DNA from 3 places in the Thioalkalivibrio sp. ALJ1 genome. Region 2 is predicted to be linked to each of the others. Evidence: predicted binding sites of a transcription regulator. Region 2 holds the regulator's gene; each other region holds the start of a gene.

Region 1 (4,547 bases), 840 kb from region 2:
TCGTCGGTGTCTGCCATGTTGCGGCCCTCTATCGTTTGATAATGCGTTCCGAAACCTGGAGCGCATTCATGCCATTGGATACGCCGAACTTCCCACGGAACATCGGGATGTCTTCGACTTGCAAGGTGATCGTGTCGGGGAGATCGACCGGGATAATGTCGCCGGGCTGGATATCCAGCAGTTCACGTACCGTGACCTCGGTCTCGGCGAGCATGGAGCTGATCTCGACCTCGGCGGTCTGAATCTCCTCCTGCAAGGCGTGCATCCAGCGCTGATCCACATCGGAACGATCGGACTGGATACCGGTATCCAGCTGCTCGCGTATCGGCTCGATCATCGAGTACGGCAGGGTTACGTGCAGGTTGCCGCCCCCACCGTCGAGCTCGATGTGAAATTCACTGATCACCACGATCTCGGTGGGAGAGACGATATTGGCGAACTGGGGATTCACCTCGGAGTTCAGGAACTCAAACCGGAGCTCCATCACCGGCTGCCAGGCCTTCTGCATGTCCTCGAAGGCACCCTGAAGCACCCCGTGTACGACCTTCATCTCCATCGGCGTGAAATCACGCCCCTCGATACGGGTGTAGTAACGCCCGTCCCCGCCAAAGAAGTTGTCGACCAGGATGAAAACCAGCTTGGGATCGAACACGAACAGCCCCGTGCCATGCAGCGGATGCGCGCGCACCAGGTTCAGGCTGGTAGGCACGAACAGCGAATGCATGTACTCGGAAAATTTGGTGATCCGGGTGCCCACCACCGAGATCTCGGCGGACCGCCGCAACACGTTGAACAGACGGACCCGGAGATGACGCGCAAAGCGCTCGTTGATCATCTCCAGCGTGGGCATGCGTCCACGGACGATCCGATCCTGGGTCGCGAAATTGAACTCCCGCGCCTGCCCATCTCTGGGATACGGGTCTTCGACCTCGACCTCACCCTCATCTACACCGTGCAGGAGGGCATCGATCTCGTCCTGGCTGAGGATATCCGTCTGTGCCATGACGAGGCTCCTACTGCATCACCAGTTCGTTGAACAACACGGCCTCGACCGCGTTCGGGGCATCCCGCGAGCTCAGAATTCCACGGATCGCCTCATTCAGCTCCTCCGCAAGCGTCTCCTTGCCCGACCGTGTGTTCAGGTCTTCATAGCGCTGCTCGCCCAGGATGCCGAGAACGTCGTTGCGGATCGCCGGCATATGTCGCTCGAGCGCCTCGGTGACGCCCGCGTTGTGCGTCACCAAGCTCAACTCGACCCGCAGGTAGCGAATCCGGCCTGGGGCCTCGATGTTCACAGTCATCGGCTCCAGGCTGGTGTAGAAGCGTTCCGGCGGGCCAGTTTCGACTTGCTCGTCATTGCCGTCTCCGGCGAGGAAGAACCAGGCCGCTCCCGCAGCCCCGCCGATCAATAGAACGGCAACCAGCAGCAGGACAATCAGTTTGCCCATGCCACCCTTCTTCGGGGCGCCGTCTCCACCGTCATCGAGATTGACTTCCTTCTCTGCCATTTCACATCCACCGTCCGATAAACCAAGAATTCGCTCTTGATCAGGACCATAGCAAGGTGGATGCCAGAGTTCGATTTTCTTCGAACTATCCGACGGTTATGACACAAAGGAGATATTGAAGAGGGCGCGGCCGCGCCCCTGGAGGCCGGATAACGTCAAGAATCGGCCGTCACAGCACACCGAAAGACGGGATCTTGGCGCCCATCAGAAGGGCCGGCCAGAACGTCCAGAGGGACTCTGTACATCAAGGTAGAAAAGGGCCCAGGACCACCGCTAGGAGACGCGGGCCGGCTGTTCAGGCAAACAGGTCCAGGCGACGGTTCAGCATCGAAAGCGTGCTGCCTTCGTCGTCATCGTTGGCCTCATCCATGATCTCCGCCTCGGCATCGGCCGCCGCCTGCTGCGCATCCTGCTCGGCATGTTCTTCAGCCGGCTGATCGGACACGGTTGCATCCTCGAGCGTCAGCCCGCTCTCCGCCAGACTATCGCGCAAGCGGGGCATGGCGGCTTCGAGAACTTCGCGGGTCACTGGATTGGCACTGATGAACTGGATGCTGGTGCGATCACCATCCACCAGCACGCGCACATCCAGGCTCCCCAGCTGTGGGGGGTGCAGCTTGAGCTCGGTACGTCCACCCTGAGCCTGCGCGAGCATCCGGACCTGATCGGCCAGCTCCCGCGCACCGTTCGGCTGCTGCAACAAACGGGTCAAATCCAAGCGTGGCAGCGCTCGCGCCGACTCACTCGCCTCGGATTGCCCGGCCAGAGCCGGCAACACACCCTGCACCGTATCCGTTCGGGAACGCCGGGCATCATCACCGCCCTGCGTCATCCATTGGGTCAGCACATCCAGCACGTTCTCGCGAGTCAGGCCCACAGGTGCGCCCACCGCGTCAGGTTTCAGATTGACCCCGCCCCCTGAGGCCTGGCTGGCTTCGATAAAGAGACGCATCACGGCCGCCGGCAACGGCTTGACCGGAAGCGCCTGCGCCTCGCCACCCGAACGGCCCGTTACCGGAGTCGTTTCGCTCCGTCTGGAGGCATTCGAGCCGGAATCCGATACTGCCGCCATCAAACCGGCGAGCGGCAAGCCCTTGCCATCGGCCTCTCCCTGGTAGGCGAACTCCTGCCCGTCTAGCAGATCCTGCAAGCGCGAGAGCATCGCCTCCAGGTCCATCCCTTCAAGCTCGTCCGCTGGGACTCCAAGATTCGCCAACAAGGCCTCCATCTGCGGTTCAAGCACCGCCAGGAAGCTTTCGCCACCCTCACCCTTCAAGCCCGGCAAGCCGCCTTCCAGGCCCTTCAGGCCATCCAGGTCCTGCAGCGATCCACCGCCCAACAGTTGCAGCAGTGGCAGCATCCCTTGGCTGGCGTTTTGTGTCGCGATCATGTTCAGATCCTCTTCGTGTCGGGGCATTCCCCGCGTGCTCGCCTCATTCGATACTCAAGGCCCATTCAAGAACTCTGCCAATCTGTACTTTCCGACTTCTGACTGCCTCCGGCCGCGCCCTCGCGGGCATGAGCCTGACGCGTCGCCCACATGTCCTGTTCGGTCTGTTGACGACGCGCATCGGTCTGCGCAGCCTCGGCCCGCCGCCGTTCCACCAGCTTTTCCAGCGAAAGGCAGTTGCGGTGTCGCTCCAGCCATGCCTGGCGGGCGGTCTCTACCTGTGACTCCGCGGCCTGAATCCGCAGATCCTGCTGTTCCAGAGCCGTACGCAACTGATCACGCATCCCGGCCAGCCATTTCAGGGCATTGGCATCATCGGGCAACGTCGCCTGCAGGTACTCGTGCTGATAGCTCTCAAGCCGATCGCGCTGGTCCGCGATCCCGTCGAGTTGTTGCAACCGCTCGCCCAGCTGCCGCGTCGCCTCGCTCTCCTCGATCCGACGCAACCGCAACAAGCGCTCCAGCCGCTTTGAATTCACGCGCCACCACCCACCAGAGCCAACAGGTCATCGCGGGCGCGATCAAAACCGACCGCCTCGTCACGCCCCTGCCCCAAGTACGCCTCCAGGCGCTCGTGCATCGCCACCGCCTCGTCCAGGTGCGGATCCGCCCCCTTGCGATAAGCGCCCACCGCAATCAGGTCGCGATTACGCATAAAGGTGGCGGCCAGGTCACGGAAGCGTCGCGCCGCACGTTCGTGCTCCGGTCCAATCAGAGACGACATCACGCGCGACACGGACGCGCCGACATCAATCGCAGGATACCGTCCGGTCTCCGCGATCTCGCGGGAAAGCACTACATGGCCGTCGAGGATGGCCCGCGCTGCATCCACGATCGGATCATTCTGGTCGTCCCCCTCGGCCAGCACGGTGTAGAAGGCCGTAATCGAGCCACCCCCGACGTCGCCATTGCCCGCGCGCTCGACCAACTGCGGCAACCGCGCAAACACCGACGCCGCGTAGCCCTTGGAGGCTGGTGGCTCGCCAATCGCCATGGCGATCTCGCGGGCCCCCTGAGCAAAGCGGGTCAGAGAATCCATCAGCAGCAGTACATGCAGCCCCTGATCACGGAAATGCTCCGCGACCGCAGTGGCCACCCACGCGCCATGCTGGCGCAGCAGCGGCGACTGGTCGGCCGGCACCGCCACCACCACGGTCCGGGTCCGTGACTCCTCATCGAGGATCTCGTGGATAAACTCGTTTACTTCTCGCCCACGTTCACCAATCAGCCCCACCACGATCACATCCGCGGTCGTGTTTCGGGTCATCATCCCCAGCAACACACTCTTGCCGACCCCCGAGCCCGCGAACAGGCCCAGACGCTGGCCACGCCCCACGGACAACAAGCCGTTGATGGCCCGGATCCCCACATCGAGTGGCTCGCGCACCGGGGCCCGCAGCAGCGGGTTGATCGGCCGACCGGCCAACCCCCCGAATTGATGGGTCCGAATCGGCCCCTTCCCATCCAGCGGCTCGCCGTTGGCGTCGATCACCCGCCCTAACAGGCCGTCGCCCACCGGAATCTGGCGCTGATTATCCAGCGGTTCGATTCGCGAACCCGGGGTCAAACCCGCGGCCAGCTCTTCCGGC
Region 2 (4,547 bases):
CGTCGGGCATTTCCGAGAACGGGCAGGTGTCTTCGGCGAAGATCACAGCCGTGGTTCCGGTGCGGGCCATCTCCAGGATCAGGTCATTGCACTGGCGGTCACTGAGGCTGGAGATGTAGCGGGATTCGAAGTCTCCGATGACCTGGATGCGGTTGGGTCGGATCAGGTTGAGGTGCCCGGCCAGGGGCAGGTCGTCGCCATCCTCGCCCACCAGTTTGCGGTCGGCGGCCGCGTGTTCACCATGCACAAAGCGCAGATCCAGACGGTTGCCCATCGCCTGGATCAGGCTTTCCACGGTGATGTCCCGGGCGATTCCGCCTTCCCCTAATGCCTCGTTCATGGCCTCCGGCGTGGGCCGGCCTCCCGCTGGTCGACGTATGGGTAGACCGTCTGCAAGGGCCTAGCCCTCGCTGAAGCGGCCCACGAGTTCCTGCTCCAGAGCCGACGCATCGCCGGCTCGGCGCAGGGCGGCAATCGTGTCCGGCTGGGACAGGCCGCGTGCGAGCTGGGCAAGCAGGTTGAGGTGATCGTTGGTCGCGGCTTCCGGGACGAGCAGGGCGATCAGGATATCGACCGGCTCGTGATCCATTGCGTCAAAGTCGACACCCTGCTTCAGGCGCAGCACGGCCACGCGCGGAGTCGCAAGATCGGGCAGCCGGCCGTGAGGGATGGCGACGCCATGCCCCAGGCCAGTGGAGCCCAGCTTCTCGCGGGCGGACAGGGCCTCGAAGATCGCGCTGCTGGCCGGCCCCTCGGCGTCACCGCCGGCGGCGAGGAGCTCCGCCAGTGTCTCGAGGGCCCGTTTCTGGCTGGAACACTCGGGCTCCAGACCTATGCGGTCGGCGGTGATCAGCTCGGCAATGGTCATGGATCAGGAGGCCTGCTCGCGGTTGCGCTGGGCACCCTCGGCGCGGTGGTGATCCTTGACCTTTTCCTTGTGCTTGATCAGCTGACGGTCAACCTTGTCGATCAGGCCGTCGATGGCTGCGTACATATCGTCGTGGGAGGCCTCGGCATGGATATGGTTACCGCTAACCTGGAGATTGGCCTCGGCCTTGTTGTGCTGACTCTGATTCTTCTCATGGGTCAGCACGACGTGGACGTCGATGACTTTGTCAAAGTGGCGCTCCAGCTTCGCGAACTTCTCGTTGACGTATTCGCGCAGGGCGTCGGTCAGGTCGACATGGTGGCCGGTCAGATTGATCTGCATGGTTGGGTCTCCTTGGGTTACTTGCTGCCGGTGGGCATGGAAGCCATCTGCCGACGTTCGCTGGATGAGGGGATATGCATGGCCTCACGGTATTTGGCCACGGTACGGCGTGCCACGTTAATGCCTCGATCCGAGAGGATCTGGGCGAGCCGGGCATCGCTCAGCGGCTTGTTCGCAGGCTCGTCGCCGATCAATTCCCGAATCATGGCACGGATGGCGGTGGCCGAACACTCACCGCCATCGTTGGTACCGACGTGGCTGGAAAAGAAGTACTTGAACTCGAAGACCCCGCGCGGGGTGTGCATGAATTTCTGTGTGGTCACGCGTGAGATGGTCGACTCGTGCATCTCCAGGATCTCGGCGATGTCGCGGAGGATCAGCGGCTGCATCGCAACCTCGCCATGTTCGAGAAAGCCCTGCTGGCGGAGCACGATCGCCTCGGCGACTCGGAGCAGGGTGTCGTTGCGACTGTGCAGGCTCTTGAGGAACCAGCGCGCTTCCTGCAGTTGATCGCGCATGAAGGCGCTGTCGCGGGCGTCCGAGACCTGACGCACCATGCCGGCATAGAGGTCGTTGATGCGGATGCGCGGGGCGATCTCCGGGTTCAGCTCCACTCTCCAGCCATCGACCGTGTGGCGCACATAGACATCCGGGACTACGTATTCCGAGGTGGCCGTACTGATCTGGGCGCCAGGACGCGGGTTCAGGGTGCGGATCAGATCCAGTGCGCGTGCCAGCTCGTCCGGGTCGCGTACGCCGGACTGGCTTTGCAGCGCCTTGTAGTCGCGCTTGCCCAGGCTGTCCATGCCGTGCTCCAGGATGGCGCGCGCGGCCTCCCGGGCCGGGGCATCCGGGGCGAGCTCGCGTAGCTGAATCTCCAGACATTCACGCAGGTTACGGGCGCCCACGCCCAGCGGGTCGCATTGCTGGATCCAGTGCAGCACGGCTTCGACCTCGTCGACCCCGACGGGTTCTTCCTCGCCACGGTTAATGGTCTCGGCCAGGGTCTCGAGGTCGCCTTCGAGATAGCCGTCAGGGCTGATCGCGTCAATCAAGGCCGCGCCGATGCGCTGGTCGCGCGGGGTCAGATGGCTCAGGTGCAGCTGCCACAGGAGGTGGTCCTGCAGGCCCTCGCCGCCGTCGTCGCTGGTGTTCTCCAGCGGGTCGCGGTCGTCCAGGCCCTTGGGGGCGGTCGGTGGCTCGTAGATGTCGTCCCAGCGGCTGTCGGTCGTCAGCTCCTCGGGGATGACGTCGTCGCTGGTGGTGGTGGCCTCCATGCGGTCGCCTTCCACCAGTTCGCCCTCTTGGTCGAGGCGCTCGGTATTCGGATCGGCGTCCTCGTCCTCCACCTGTTCGAGCATGGGGTTGCTCTCCAGCGCCTGCTGGATTTCCACCTGCAACTCAAGCGTGGACAACTGCAACAGACGGATCGCCTGCTGCAGTTGCGGGGTCATGGTGAGCGTCTGACCCAGCTGTAGATTGAGGCCGGGTTTCAGCATTGTGGTGTCGGGTCGAAGGTGACCATACGTGAAATCTTAAAGCCTGCCTCGTGGTTTGTGCACTGGCCGCGCGACGTGTGCGTCGGAATCACAGGCGGAAATTCTCGCCGAGATAGACTCGGCGAACCTGAGGGTCGGCGAGCAACTCGTCGGGTGTCCCGGCGGCCAGCAGGCGCCCCTCGCTAAGAATATAGGCCCTGTGGCAGATGCCGAGGGTCTCGCGGACGTTGTGATCGGAGATCAGTACCCCGATTCCGCGGCGGGCAAGGTGTTCGATGACGGCCTGGATGTCCCCCACCGAGATCGGATCCACCCCGGCAAAGGGTTCGTCCAGGCAGATGAATTGGGGATCGCCGGCCAGGGCGCGGGCGATCTCGGCCCGCCGACGTTCACCACCGGATAGCGAAATGCCGGGGCTGTGGCGCACGGTCTCTAGCTGGAACTCCTCGATCAGGGCGTCGCCGATGCGCCGGCGTTCATGGCGGTCCAGTCCGGGGCGAAGTTCCAGCACTGCCTGCAGGTTGTCCCAAACGCTCAGGCGTCGGAAGATCGAGGCCTCCTGCGGTAGATAGCCCAGGCCGGCGCGGGCCCGCACATGGATCGGGGCGCGGGTGATGTCGCGCTCGCCCAGGGTAATGCGTCCGGCGTTGGGGCGGATCAGTCCGACCAGGCTGTAGAAGCAGGTGGTCTTGCCCGCACCGTTCGGGCCCAGCAGGCCGACGACCTCGCCGGGAGCCAGATCGACGTCGACCTGGTCGAGGACGGTGCGCTTGCCATAGCGTTTGGTCAGTTCACGTCCGATCAGGCGGTCGTGGGGCGCGCCTGCGGTCGCCGGTTGGCTGGCAGTGGTGTTCATTCGTCGTCGCGCGGCTGGATGGTGATGCGCACGCGTTCGCTGTCACCGTCGCCGCGCTCGGCCTCGATCACGTCCGTTGCCAGGTCGTAGGTAATGCGTTTTCCGCGTGCCTCTTCGTTGGTCGTGATTACGTGCGCCTGATCGGTAAGGATCATGCGGTCCTCGTTCAGCAGGTAGTCGATGCGCAGGGCGGTGGCGATGCGCATTTCGCCGGTCTCGGGATCCGGGGACTCCAGGCGCGCGGGTTCCCCGTGGGCCTCCATTTCGTAGGGGCGGCGATCACGGGTACGTACGTAGACCTTGTCGGCCTCCAGGGTCATGTCGCCACGGATCACGACCACGTCGCCGGTGTAGGTCCCCAGGCCCTTGCGTTCGTCCATCTCCGCGCGGTCGGCCGTGATCTCGACCGGCAACGACGAGCCCGAGCCCTGCTGGGCCAACACCGGACTGGCCAGGAGAAACAGCAGCAGGAATCCCGCCCCGAAGATGGCCGGGAGGCGCTGCGGGCTACTCAGTCTCGGGGTCATGCGTGGAATCCTCCTCGCTCGTCTCGCTGTAGAGCGAGTACACGGCATGTAACAGCTCTATGGTATCCGCTTGCGAGTCCACGCGCAGGCCGGTCCCGCGTTGGAAGAGGCCTGGCTGATTCAGCGTCGAGAGTGCATCGGACGTGGCCACCATGGTGTCCGTGGCGACACGGACATCCCGCGAGTCGATGATGGTCTCCACGCGATCGCCGCGCGCCGGCTGAACGCCCTGGGTGGGGCCAACCAGGTCCAGGGTGGCGTCGGCAGGTTGGTGCAGGGCGGCGGGCGCGGTCCAGCGCCATTCGATGTCGCCTTCGGCAAACAGGTCAAGGTCCGGTTCGTCCACCCACTGCGGGCCGTCGCGGCCGAACTCGCGCAGGCGCGATCCGCGCAGGCGGTGGGTCAGCTCGCCGTCGTCGCCGGTCGCATGCAGCGTGAAGCCATCGATCTCCAGC
Region 3 (4,547 bases), 120 kb from region 2:
CGCCGCTTGCTGTGAGACGAACGGTCGATTCGGTCAGGTTGCCTCTGCTGATGCCGATCGTACGAACCGGCGCGGGCTCGGGCTTCGCGGGCGAGCCCGCTTTCACGAGTACAGAAACAAAAAAAGGGCGCCGGGGAGGCGCCCTAAAGGCCAACATCCAAGTCCTGGGAGACTGTCTTGTCGGCGTCGGAGGAGACTTTGTCGGGATCGAGCCGGCATGCGGCCCGATCCCGGTTTCAGGTTAACGAAGGATTATTGCTTCCCGGTGAATTCCGGGTAGGCTTCGAGACCGCATTCCGCGATATCGGCACCCACAGCCTCGTCCTCTTCGCTCAGGCGAATACCCATCACCGCCTTGAGGATGGCCCAGACAATCAGGCTGGCCACGAAGACGAAGACGAAGATAGCGAGCAGACCGGCAATCTGACCGAAGAAGGTCGCATCCGGGTTGGACAGCAGCACCGCCATCACACCCCAGATCCCGGCCGTGCCGTGAGCGGAGATCGCACCCACCGGATCATCGATCTTCAGCTTGTCGAGCGCCACGATCGAGAAGACCACGATCACGCCACCAACGGCGCCAATGATCATCGCCAGGACCGGGCTGGGCATCAGCGGCTCGGCCGTGATGGAAACCAGACCCGCGACCGCGCCGTTCAGGGCCATGGTCAGGTCGGCCTTGCCGAAGATCAGACGCGTGGTGATCAGCGCGGCGACCACACCCCCGGCCGCGGCCAGGTTGGTGTTAGCGAACACGGCGGCCACAGCGTTGGCGGACTCGATGTCCGAAACCTTCAGCTCGGAACCACCGTTGAAGCCAAACCAACCCAGCCACAGGATCAGTACACCCAAGGTAGCCAGCGGCATGCTGGAGCCCGGGATCGCGTTGATCTGGCCGTCCTTGCCGTACTTGCCCTTACGAGCACCCAGCAGGAGCACACCCGCAAGTGCGGCAACCGCGCCGGTGAAGTGGACGATGCCGGAACCGGCGTAGTCCAGGTAGCCGATCTGATCCAGGATACCGCCACCCCAGCTCCAGAAGCCCTGGATCGGGTAGATGAAGCCGGTCAGGATGACCGCGAAGGCCAGGAAGGCCCACAGCTTCATGCGTTCGGCCACGGCACCGGAGACGATGGACATCGCCGTTGCCACGAACACCACCTGGAAGAAGAAGTCGGCACGATCGGAGTAGTAGATGTCGCCACCGCTACCCAGCACGTCCGCGACCGCGTTATCACCCGAGATCAGGAAGCCAAGGCCCGGGATAATGGAGCTCAGGCCATCGCTGTACATGATGTTATAGCCGATCAGCATGTACATGATGCTCGCGATCGAATACAGGGCAATATTCTTGGTTGCAATTTCGGCCACACTCTTAGTGCGAACCATACCGGCCTCGAGCATGGTAAAGCCCGCGGCCATCCACATCACCAGTGCGCCGGCCACCAAAAAGTAAAAGGTGTCCATTGCATAGGCGAGTTCGACAACTTGCTGTTCAATTTCCATTATTGAAATTCCTCATTCGCTGGAAGGCAAAGGTTTAAAGCGCTTCCGGTCCGGTCTCGCCCGTGCGAATGCGCACGACCTGCTCCACCGGCGTAATAAAGATCTTGCCATCGCCGATCTTGCCCGTACTGGCAGACTTTGAAATCGCCTCAACCACCTGATCGACCAGGTTTTCGTCGACAGCCACTTCAAGCTTCACCTTGGGCAAGAAATCGACCACATATTCGGCACCGCGATACAACTCTGTATGACCGCGCTGGCGACCAAAACCCTTTACTTCGGTCATGGTCATTCCTTGCACGCCGATCTCCGAGATCGCCTCGCGAACATCATCAAGCTTGAACGGCTTGATCACGGCGGTAATCATCTTCATGTCAGACTCCTATGGGCGGACCCGCCACCATGCGGGCCCGCCATTTCATTTAAGTAGTGGGTCCAGGGGCTAGAACGTCTTGGACCAGCCCACCCAGGCGCCAACGTCCTCGTCAGACTCGTCGACGTACTCGAGGTTGAAGCTGAACTCGCCCCAGTCGCCGGCATCACGGGTAAGGCTCGCGGTGTAATGGGTGTAGTTGTCGTTTTCGTCGGTGTCGTCGAACGTCTGGCGACCGACCAGGAAGCCGGCGCTGTAGACTTCCATGAATGGGATGTCGAGGCCGCCGTAGTAGTACGTGTCCTTGCGCTCCAGAGCGGAGTCGGAGCTGTCGGTGACGACGTGTGCAATGCCGCCGTAGAGACCGACGGGTCCGGTATCGAAACTCACCTCGCCGTAGATCTCGCCAAAGTCGGCGCTCAGGGAACCATCGTCATCACGTGCATCGGGGTAGGCGTAGTAGACGTATCCGACGTCGTAGCCGAAGCCATTGTCAAAGTCATCGGCAAAGCCCAGATACAGATCGAGCTCGTAGCTCGTATCGTCCCCGAAGTCGACATTGGAGACCCAGGTTCCGGTGTAAAACCCGGATTCGTGTTCGTAATCGATGCCCCCCTGGATCGCGGCACCGTCATCGGTTTCGGAACCACCACGGAAGTAGTAGTTGGAGACCGCCCCAATGTTTACGGAAAGCTCCGCGGTGGCGGTCGAAGTAAAGGCCACACCACCGGTCGAGCCGATAGTTACAATGGCGGCGGCCAGTGCGGAACGAGTGAACTTCTTCATGTTGTGTTCTCCCAGTTGTGCAATCGAGTGTCGCGTAGTCGACACCCGGTCCTTGCATGGGCTGTGCCAAGTACCAAAATCGGCTTTTAACAACACCTGTTGTGGCCGAACCACGGGGGGGTTGCCTTCAAATGGTGCGCACTCAAAGTGCACACGCACCAAAAGCGTGCGCTTCGGCCATGTTGTGAACCATGTCCGGTGCGAGAGAAGGTTCAGGCATGGGCAGGGTGGTCTAGGGCGGGAGGAAACCGGGGGGAACGAATGTGGCATGGAACGTAGCCGGGCAATACTGCCCCGGGTGGCAGATCGCCAGGTCGCTTCGCGACTCGCGATCACCCAATAAGCGAGGTTTTCCGGAGCCTCAGCAGCCCGGGAGGGACGGTGTTAAGAAGAAAGGCTTCCGCGTTCGATCTCGATGCCGACCTCGCGGACCCCGGGGACCGCGCCGGGCTTGCCCAGCACGATGCGCACCCAAGGGGAAGCGAACTGGGCCATCAACGCCTCGGCGATCTCCTCGGCGAGCGATTCCAGCAACGCATGAGGTTCGCGGGTGACGATCGCGCGCACCACATTGGCGACGGCCTCGTAGTCGACGGTGTCGCCGATCTCCCCGGAGTGCGCGGCAATTCGGGTATCCGCCGCGAGCTCGATATCGAAGCGCAGGGGGCGCTGCAGCCGTTGCTCCCAGTCGTAGACGCCGACGACGGCGTTGATTTGGAGATCGCGCAGATAGATTCGGTCCATGGGGTCAGCCAGCTCCGGAAGGTCGGCGCTTATCCTACTTTCTGGGCCACACGAGGTACACCAAGTCGCTATCATGGGCGCACTAAATCACGGCCCGAGTCCCGCATGAGCGACCTCTTTCACGAACTCCCCTGGCCCACCAATCCGGACGGCGAAGCGCGACGTATCGGTTTGGAACTCGAGATGGCCGGGGTCTCGCTGGACACCATGGCCGAAACCGTCCAGGCCGAGTTTGGCGGGCAGATCGATTCGGACAGCGCCTTCGTCTGCCACGTGCGCGATACCGAGGTTGGGGATTTCCAGCTGGAGCTGGACGCCCGCGTGCTGAAGGACCGCGCCTATCGCGACCACCTGGCACGCCTGGGCATTGAGCTGGACGACTCCGACGAGGCCGCGCTGGACCGCTGGCTGGCCGACGCCGCGGGCCGCCTGGTCCCCCACGAGATCGTCGCCCCGCCCATCGCGGCAGCCGACCTGCCCCGCCTGGACCGGGTACGAGCCGCCCTGCAGCAGGCCGGCGCACTGGGCACCGAACGTTCCCTGTTGTACGCCTTTGGCCTGCAGATCAATATCGAAATCCACCGCACTGACGCCGAGTGGCTGCTGGCGATCCTGCGCAGTTTCCTGCTGATGGTGGAGGTTCTCACCGCGGCCGGAGCCATCGACCTGGCCCGACGGTTGTCCCCCTACATTCGGGCGTTTCCCGGCCCTTTTGTACGCTACGTGCTGGACCCGGATTTCCGGCCCGACCAGGCCGGCCTGATTGATGCCTACCTGGCGCACAACCCGACGCGCAACCGTCCCCTGGATCTGCTCCCATTGTTCGCACATCTGGACGCGGACCGCGTCGACGCAGCGCCCGTGGAACACGAGCTGATCAAACCGCGCCCCGCCTTCCACTACCGTCTGCCCAACTGCGAGATCGACGACCCGGAATGGAGTCTGGCGCGCCCGTTCAATGGTTGGGTCGAGGTGGAGCGTCTGGCGGCCGATCCGGAACGCCTGGAGCGTTTGTCACGCGAATACCTGGAACGCCCAGGCCAGGCCCTTGGCCGCTGGGCCGACGACTGGAGCCAACGCCTCAGTGACTGGTTCTGAACCCGCGACCAATACGAACGACCCACTCGCCCCTCGCCCC

What was found. The regulator sigma-54, encoded in region 2, starts transcription at its own class of promoters, with help from an activator protein. The targets are predictions, from matches to a motif close to TGGCANGNTNCNTGCTT.
Region 1: the regulator sigma-54 is predicted to act here: its motif matches at 1,558-1,574, upstream of fliL (flagellar basal body-associated FliL family protein).
Region 3: the regulator sigma-54 is predicted to act here: its motif matches at 2,718-2,734, upstream of F462_RS07625 (TorF family putative porin).

Annotation. Positions count from the first base shown of each region.
Region 1 is NZ_KN050684.1:2,100,452-2,104,998, reverse strand. It holds gene fliN (flagellar motor switch protein FliN) at 1-17, opposite strand, end outside; gene fliM (flagellar motor switch protein FliM) at 29-1,003, opposite strand; gene fliL (flagellar basal body-associated FliL family protein) at 1,014-1,508, opposite strand; gene F462_RS12220 (flagellar hook-length control protein FliK) at 1,804-2,898, opposite strand; gene fliJ (flagellar export protein FliJ) at 2,964-3,437, opposite strand; gene F462_RS12210 (FliI/YscN family ATPase) at 3,434-4,547, opposite strand, start outside.
Region 2 is NZ_KN050684.1:1,258,635-1,263,181, forward strand. It holds gene hprK (HPr(Ser) kinase/phosphatase) at 1-340, opposite strand, end outside; gene F462_RS08190 (PTS sugar transporter subunit IIA) at 401-868, opposite strand; gene hpf (ribosome hibernation-promoting factor, HPF/YfiA family) at 872-1,210, opposite strand; gene F462_RS08200 (RNA polymerase factor sigma-54) at 1,228-2,709, opposite strand; gene lptB (LPS export ABC transporter ATP-binding protein) at 2,798-3,565, opposite strand; gene lptA (lipopolysaccharide transport periplasmic protein LptA) at 3,562-4,092, opposite strand; gene lptC (LPS export ABC transporter periplasmic protein LptC) at 4,073-4,547, opposite strand, start outside.
Region 3 is NZ_KN050684.1:1,139,408-1,143,954, reverse strand. It holds gene F462_RS07635 (ammonium transporter) at 253-1,506, opposite strand; gene F462_RS07630 (P-II family nitrogen regulator) at 1,541-1,879, opposite strand; gene F462_RS07625 (TorF family putative porin) at 1,949-2,665, opposite strand; gene folB (dihydroneopterin aldolase) at 3,050-3,409, opposite strand; gene F462_RS07615 (amidoligase family protein) at 3,515-4,507, shown strand.